2 regions of the Pseudoalteromonas sp. ABV4_021 genome follow, and region 1 is predicted to be linked to the other one. Evidence: predicted binding sites of a transcription regulator. Region 1 holds the regulator's gene; the other holds the start of a gene.
What was found. Region 1 encodes sigma-54, which starts transcription at its own class of promoters, with help from an activator protein. Its sites were predicted from a motif close to GTTGGCACGNNNNTNGNNT; they were not measured.
Positions count from the first base shown of each region.

Region 2: the regulator sigma-54 is predicted to act here: its motif matches at 1,957-1,975, upstream of ACXAFE_RS10625 (DUF3192 domain-containing protein).

Region 1 covers NZ_JBSWVB010000001.1:2,810,680-2,814,767, reverse strand. The annotation lists gene rapZ (RNase adapter RapZ) at 1-633, opposite strand, end outside; gene ptsN (PTS IIA-like nitrogen regulatory protein PtsN) at 649-1,104, opposite strand; gene hpf (ribosome hibernation promoting factor) at 1,106-1,393, opposite strand; gene ACXAFE_RS13020 (RNA polymerase factor sigma-54) at 1,416-2,912, opposite strand; gene lptB (LPS export ABC transporter ATP-binding protein) at 2,991-3,716, opposite strand; gene lptA (lipopolysaccharide transport periplasmic protein LptA) at 3,713-4,088, opposite strand, start outside.
Region 2 covers NZ_JBSWVB010000001.1:2,279,302-2,283,389, reverse strand. The annotation lists gene ACXAFE_RS10640 (M56 family metallopeptidase) at 1-198, opposite strand, end outside; gene ACXAFE_RS10635 (BlaI/MecI/CopY family transcriptional regulator) at 208-594, opposite strand; gene ACXAFE_RS10630 (LytR/AlgR family response regulator transcription factor) at 649-1,401, opposite strand; gene ACXAFE_RS10625 (DUF3192 domain-containing protein) at 1,545-1,910, opposite strand; gene dinB (DNA polymerase IV) at 2,314-3,369, shown strand; gene ACXAFE_RS10615 (M17 family metallopeptidase) at 3,460-4,088, shown strand, end outside.

The DNA.
Region 1 (4,088 bases):
GCTAGAAAGGAAGTCGATCACTGGTTTGTCTAATCCTGTTAATGGCTTAAGTGCTGGTTCCCAATGCGGGTTAGGTAAAAAGCGGGCGTCAAAAACATAGTCAGCATGTTTTGGAATACCGTGCTTATAACCGAATGACTCAAACGTGATAATTAACTGATTTGATTTTTTACCGAGTACTTTCTCTCTTATGCTATCGGCAAGTTGGTGAACACTTAAGCCTGTTGTATCGATAAAAATATCTGCTTGCGAGGCGATAGGATCGAGCAGTTTTTTCTCCGCTTCAATTGCTTCTTCTAGGGAGATATTATTCAGTGATAACGGATGCAAGCGGCGCGTTTCTGAAAAGCGCTTAATTAGCGTGCTATCATCACTATCAAGGTAAAATAAGGTTGGCGTTGCAAAACCAGGTAAATAGTCGAGTACTTCTTCTATTTCCTCTGGCTCTTTAGTCATATTGCGAGCATCAACACTCACTGCAATTTTATCGTATTTATCTGAAACTGAGCGGATCAACGAAGGCAATAAATTAACAGGAATATTGTCGACAACATAATACCCGAGATCTTCTAATACTCTGAGTGCGACTGTTTTTCCTGAACCAGAACGACCACTGACTAAAATAAGTTGCACTTACATCTCCCTTAGTTAACTCGCCTCACTACTAATGATTTGATATAGCTGATGATTATTTTCAGCGTGACGTAGTTGACGGCAAAACTGCTTATCTTTTAGTTTATCAGCGATGGTGGCTAAAGTCTGCAAATGTTGCTGGCACTTTTGTTCTGGTATGAGCAGTACGATAAAAATATCAACATCTTTATCGTCAATAGCATCAAAGGGAATAGGTGACTGATTTACAATTAAAAAGCCAATGGTATTTTGTAGGCCATCAATGCGGCCATGAGGAATGGCGAGGCCTTTACCAATACCCGTGCTACCTAGTTTTTCGCGTTGCAGCAAGGCTTCAAGAAACTCTTGAGAAGTAATATCAGGTGCTTGCTGATGGGCAAGGTCGCTAATAAATTCAAACAGTCTTTTTTTGCTATTAAAAAGGACCGCGGTTTTAGCGCAGTCCTCAGCAATAATATCGGTTAATTTCATTTTAGTGGCGAGAAAGTTTCTCTTTGTGCTTAATTACTTGACGGTCTAGTTTATCGACCAAACCATCGATTGCTGCATACATATCTTGTTGTGCTTCAGATGCGAACAGTTCACCGCCATTAACGTGCATCGTTGCTTCTGCTTTTTGTGATAACTTTTCAACATCTAGAATAACGTGCACGTTATTTATGTGATCAAAATGCCTCTCTAGTTTTGCAAATTTGTTAGTGACATAGTCTCTTAAAGAATCAGTAATTTCTACGTGACGACCTGTTAAGTTTAATTGCATAAGCATTTTCCTTCTATTTGGTCTAGATCAGGCTCTTGCGCTGATTAGACGGTGGTATGGATAGCGACTCACGGTATTTTGCGATAGTGCGTCGCGCCACTTTAATTCCTTGTTCTGCTAGTAAATCGGTAATCTTGCTATCGCTTAATGGCTTAGCAGGATTTTCCGCCGCAACTAGCTTTTTGATCAGTGCTCGAATCGCGGTAGATGAACACTCACCCCCATTTTCCGTGCTAACGTGGCTTGAAAAAAAGTATTTAAGCTCGTAAATGCCACGTGGTGTATGCATGTATTTTTGCGTTGTTACACGCGAGATAGTCGATTCATGCATCTCGACCATTTCGGCAACGTCGTTTAAAACCATAGGCTTCATTGCTTCGTCACCATATTCAAAGAATGCCTGTTGTTGTTCAACAATGCAATTGGCTACTTTTAATAAAGTATCATTGCGACTTTCTAAGCTTTTAATAAACCATTTAGCCTCTTGCAAATGGTTGCGAATAAACTGGCTGTCAGTGCTTGATTTCATTGAGCGAGTAAGCGCAGCATATTGTTCATTCACGCGGATCTTTGGCATGCTATCGTTGTTTAAATCAACGCGCCAGCGTCCTTTAATTTTCTTTACTGAAACATCAGGAACAACATACTCTGGCTCTTCATGAATGATGCTTTCAGCTGGCTTTGGATTAAGGCTATGTATTAATGTTAAGACTTCTTTTAACTCAGGTTCTTTGAGTTTGGTCTTCTTCATTATGGTACGATAGTCTCTTAACCCCAAAAGTTCCATATGGTTTGAGATTACGCTCTTTGTTTCATTTAGCCAAGGGGTATTTTTGTCGTACTGATTGAGCTGGATCAATAAACATTCTTGTAACGAACGGGCAGCAATACCAACAGGATCAAAGAGTTGAACTCGTTTAAGCACAGCTTCAATTTCATCTAGTTCAATTTGCTCTTGGTCGTCAGATTGCTGTACCGCTTCTAAAATTTCTTCGCTACTTTGTGTTAAATAACCTGAATCGTCTACCGCTTCAACAATAGTGGTTGCGATCATCTCGTCGGTGTCGCTGAACGGCGTTAAGCGTAATTGCCACATTAAGTAATCTTGCAATGACTCGCTGGTTGAGCCTTGATATACAGTATCGTTATCAGGAGCTGGGGCGTTACTGACAGAAACAGGTGCGGCGCTGATATAATCATCCCACGACACATCCATAGCTAAATCGTCAGAGATATTCTCGTTGCTAAGTGCGTCGCTTGATTCAATTTCACTTTGGCTTGGCGCTGCTTCAACATCATCGCCGTTTAATGATTCGTCTTTGTTTGACTCAGTGTTTTCGTTGTTTTGTTTATCGTCACTGTAGTCAATGTCTTCTTCAAGTAAAGGATTGGCGTCAAGCGCTTCTTGAATTTCTTGCTGCAAATCTAACGTGCTCAGTTGCAGCAGGCGAATAGCCTGTTGCAATTGTGGAGTCATTGTTAGTTGCTGCCCAAGGCGAAGCTGTAAAGATTGCTTCATGTAGTTATTCTAATCCTTCTTTCGATTTCAAGCCGCTAGTTAACAATTCAATTCCAAATTCAAGGCCTATAACTATTACTATAGTCTGAATTGTTCACCTAGGTACACATCGCGTACTTTTTGGTTGTTTAAAACGTCTTCGGCCGTGCCTGATGCGATTAATTCGCCGTGAGAAACAATGTAGGCTTTCTCACATACATCTAAGGTTTCACGCACATTGTGGTCCGTTATTAATACGCCAATACCGCGATTTTTCAAATGCTCAATTATTTTCTTTATATCTATCACTGAAATAGGATCAACACCAGCAAAAGGTTCATCTAACAGGATAAATTTGGGGTTTGCGGCTAATGCGCGCGCAATTTCCACACGACGACGTTCACCGCCCGACAATGCCATACCCTGTGAATCTCGGATATGGCCAATGTTAAATTCTTCTAATAAATCATCGAGCGCTTCTTCGCGTTGCACACGATTAAGTTCTTTGCGTGTCTCTAGAATCGCCATGATGTTTTGATACACAGTAAGCTTTCTAAAAATCGACGATTCTTGCGGTAAATAGCCGATGCCTAAACGGGCGCGACTATGCATTGGTTGCAGTGTAATGTCATTATCATCAATGCGAATAACGCCATTGTCGCTCGGTACTAAACCAACAATCATGTAAAAGGTCGTTGTTTTACCGGCACCGTTAGGGCCAAGTAAACCAACAATACTGCCAGCTTTCACTTCTAAACCAACATTTTTTACCACTTGGCGTGATTTGTAACTTTTAGCCAGCTTTTCGGCAATTAATGTGCTCATTGTCCGCCTTGTTCATTTTGCGTATTGATGATGGTTTTTACTTGGTTAGTTGAGTTTTCAGCTTTTTTAGAGGTCACCGTTTCAGCTGCGCGATCATATATGATGGTATCTGCTGACATCATGTCGCCATTTTGTTGAAATTTAGCGCTACCAGACATTGTAAATAATGATTTAGCCACGTCGTAAGTGACTTTTTTAGCACTTGCGACAATGATTGACCCATCTTCTTGTTCAGCACTAAATTTTACCGGATCACCACTGGCAATAAGTAATTGCTGGTTATCACCTAACTCAGCTCGTTTATGTGCTTCAAGGTAATCGGCGGTGATGGTCATATTGCCATGCTTAATTTGTACATTATGGCGAAAAATA
Region 2 (4,088 bases), 530 kb from region 1:
AACTGTTGGCGCAATAACACAAAGCAGTAAACAGAATAATGAGAAAATATAACGGAATTGGCTGTGCTTATTGCTGGTAAGTTTATTTACACAGAAAAGTAGGCCCGCAATAACTAAGCCTTGCCATAAAAAATGTAATAGAGTGAGAGAGATAAAATAGAGAGTATTACTTTCTAATAATGAGGGCAGTATATCCATAACGTGTGCTTACTTATTATTTTTTTCGAGAGAATCTAACAGAGTACGAATTTCATTAATTTCTTTAGTACTGGCTTTTTCGTCGCCAAGTGCGCGCATCACCAGATCAAAACGTGACCCACCAAACGCTTTGTTAACAATGTCTGACAGTAAAGATGATTGGGTGTGTTCCACTGTATATGCCGCGCTGTAGACATGCGCACGAGTTGATTCATCACGTGTAACAAGGCCTTTTTCGTGCATGATTTGTAGCATTTTAAGCACAGTGGTGTAGCCTATTTTTTGGCTTTCACTGATATGTTCATGCAAAGTGCGAACAGTGGCGGGCTGTATACGCCACAGCACATTAAGAATGTTGAGTTCTGCACTTGTTGGCACGCGTTTATTCTTATTCATAATTACGTCACTTTTCGTAGGTTGTTATTTACTCTACGAGATAGAGTTTATTTGTCAACCAATTAATCCTTGCATGTTTTGCTTGTAACGTCGGGATAAATTGAGATTGGCGCCGTCTTTTAAGGTAACAATATAGTCGCCGTTATCAGTAGGGCGAATTTCGCGTATTGCTTGCTTTTTGATGATCGCAGAGCGATGGATGCGAATAAAGCCAAATGGCGATAGCTGCTGTTCCATTGAAGATAATGTTTGGCGATGTAAAATCGTTCGCTCATCTTGGTTGAGGTGCAATTCAACGTAGTTTCCAGCGCCGCCAACCCAAGAAATTTCATCAGGTGTTAAAAATTTTATTCTACCGGCGTCTTTTAAAACGATTTGCTGGTCATCTAATTGGTTAGACGAAAATCGTTGTACCAGTGAGCTCATCAATTCAAATTGCTGTTTTTCAGGCGCGAGCATTCTGGCTAGCTTATCTAATGTTTTGCCTAAACGAGAATTGCCCATTGGTTCTAAAATAAAATCAAATAAACCACATTCAAATGCCTTAGCTGCATCAACGCGATTGCTTGATAATAATATGATTTCAGTTGAGTCTGCTAATGATTGAAGTGTAGGCCAATCATGTTCTTGAATAAGCTCATTTTGTACAAAAAGTACTTTGGCACTGGTTTTTTTACAGGCTGCTATTAATTTGGCAAAACAAGATTCAACATTTGTTAGCTCAAAAAGTGAGTTGTCGATTTGTTGTGACAGAATGTCTGAGAATGTTGGGTCGTTGTGACCGACGACTAGATTGTATCTATCCATTTTATCCACCTAATTACGATGCCTTTCGTAATTAATATTACGAAACTTGTCGTAATAGTCAACGAATAAATGTAAGTAGATGTAAATAGATTGATTTAAAAGGGTTTTAAAGAAAAGGGCGAAACATTTCGCCCTTACACATATTAATTTTTTAACTGCTCAAGAGCGTGCTCGCCCCAGCCTGTTAGTTGATTATTTTTAAACACAAGCGGCGTACATTCGTCTTTTGTTGTTTTACCGTCAGAATGAATAGAGTTTGTTGCGTAGTAAAGAACGCGATATTCAGTGTCGTTTTGTTTTACTAGCTCAGAAAAATTTGGCGTACCAAGTTTATTGATCACGTGTTGATACTCTTTTCCAATTTCCATATTGGCAATCGCTTTGCGGTTTTTTTCATGGGTTCTTTCCCAGCTAGATGAGTAGTCTGATTTGCCTTCACCGCCTACTGCAACAACACAGCCTGTTAAAAGTGGCAATGTGAGCGCTGATGCTAAAACTAAGTATTTCATAGAAGATCCTTGAATGATATTTCAAATATTATAATTTTCTAGTTATTAGCAGAAATAGTGCCAAAAAATTAAATTGCTATTTATCAGTGGTTTATTGTTTTTGGCTTTTCTTCTTTTGGTGATATTTACGAAATGTTAGTGACTTTGACTAGTTGCCATAGCCGAATATATTTTCCTTTCAAGATGTTTTAATCGTCGTTTTCTGCGGATATTTATTGTACCTAAATGAACATTTACAAAACTTTAATGTTCTACTTATGCTGTTATCTGCATTCATTTTCTTATCAATAATCAAATGCAAATAAAGGCATCTTAAAACTTAATACGCTGCAAAATAAAAACTTGCTGAATCAAATAAGTTTGATACATAATAAACTGTATATATAAACAGTGCTTTGTGATTTTGAAAAAATTTATACATATTGATATGGATTGTTTTTATGCAGCAGTCGAAATGCGAGACAATCCAGAGTTGAGAGATAAGCCAATCGCAATTGGCGGTAAACACCGTCGTGGTGTGTTGGCAACGGCAAACTATATTGCGCGTCAATATGGTGTGCGCTCAGCTATGTCTAACTATAAAGCGCTGCAACTGTGCCCAGAATTACTGATTGTTCCTGGCAGAATGGCAGTATACAAAGAAGTGTCTAATCAAATTAGAGAGATTTTCGCCAAATACACAGATCTGATTGAACCGCTTTCTTTAGATGAAGCCTATTTAGATGTAACCGATTGCACGCAGCACTCTGGTAGCGCAACGCTTATCGCTAATGCGATTCGTGATGAGATTTTTGAAACAACAGGATTAACGGCATCGGCGGGAATCGCACCCATTAAATTTGTGGCGAAAATTGCCAGTGATGAAAACAAACCAAATGGCTATTGTTTGATCCCACCTCATCGGGTGCAGGGGTTTCTTAAAGCGCTTAACCTTAAAAAAATTCCTGGTGTAGGCAAAGTAACCTTAGAGAAATTGAATGCATCAGGTTTATTTGTTGGTGAAGATGTATTAAACCTTGGTTTAAATCAAATGCAGGTAAAGTTTGGCACCTGGGGCGCAGAGTTATTTAAAAAGTGTAATGGCGAGGTGATTGGCAAGATAAATACATCACGTATTAGAAAGTCACTTTCAGTTGAGCATACCTACGAATATGATAAAACATCGCTAGAACAATGCTTAGAAGAGCTACCAAAATTAAAAGATGAGCTTGATACAAGGCTGCAAAGTAAAGGGTTGTTAAACAAAGTATCCAAGCTTTCGGTAAAAGTTAAGTTTAATGATTTTGTTTCAACAACCGCGGATTACAGCTGCACCCATTTAGATGATGATATTTTTACGCGTTTAATTGAAAAAGCCTACTTACGAGGTGGAAATAAAGGCGTGAGATTACTCGGTTTAGGTGTTGGCTTGTCTGAAAATAGCTACGAACAAGAGCAGCTTGCAATGTTTGAATCTTGATTTTTATAAATTTGCCCTCATATTTAAGCCATCTTTTCTAAACTTACGCGACAACATTGCGCGTATTTATTCGTTCAGTAAGGTTCAAAAATGACTTCACCAAAGGCCCTGCAAGCGGCATCAATTTCAGATTTACCTCAATATGTTGATAGTTTAATTATTATCTCGCCAGACTTAGCATTACTCCCTAATGATTTTCGCGATAGCGTAATGGCTACTGCGCAATTCGATAAGCGCATAGGCCAAAAAGCATTATTATTGGTGAATGACAATGCACCTGGAAAACGTTTAGTGATTGCACCAACAGGTCCTTTAGAGCGTGACTATGACGATGTGCGCCGCTATTTCGACGCGGCAAAACAAGGTGTACTAGAAGCAAAACAAGCGGGTGCAACAAACCCTGCAATTTTAGTCTTGGGTCAATTAGATGAGCGTTATCAGCAAGCAACAACCGTAGCGTATTTAGGTGCTTGCCAAGCATTATGGCAACCGCTTGAAGCACGTGAATTCCACGGTGCGGCAATTGAACCAATTCAATCTATTACTGTTATTGGCGAATTTGATAGCCACTATGCAAATGCTATTGCACAAGGTCAGTACGCTGCGCGCGACCTTTGCGGTACTGAACCCGAGCGTATGGCACCTCCTAAATTTGCAGAGTACTGTGAAAGCTTGTTTGCCAACAGTGCAGTATCGGTAGAGGTGATTTCAGATACTCA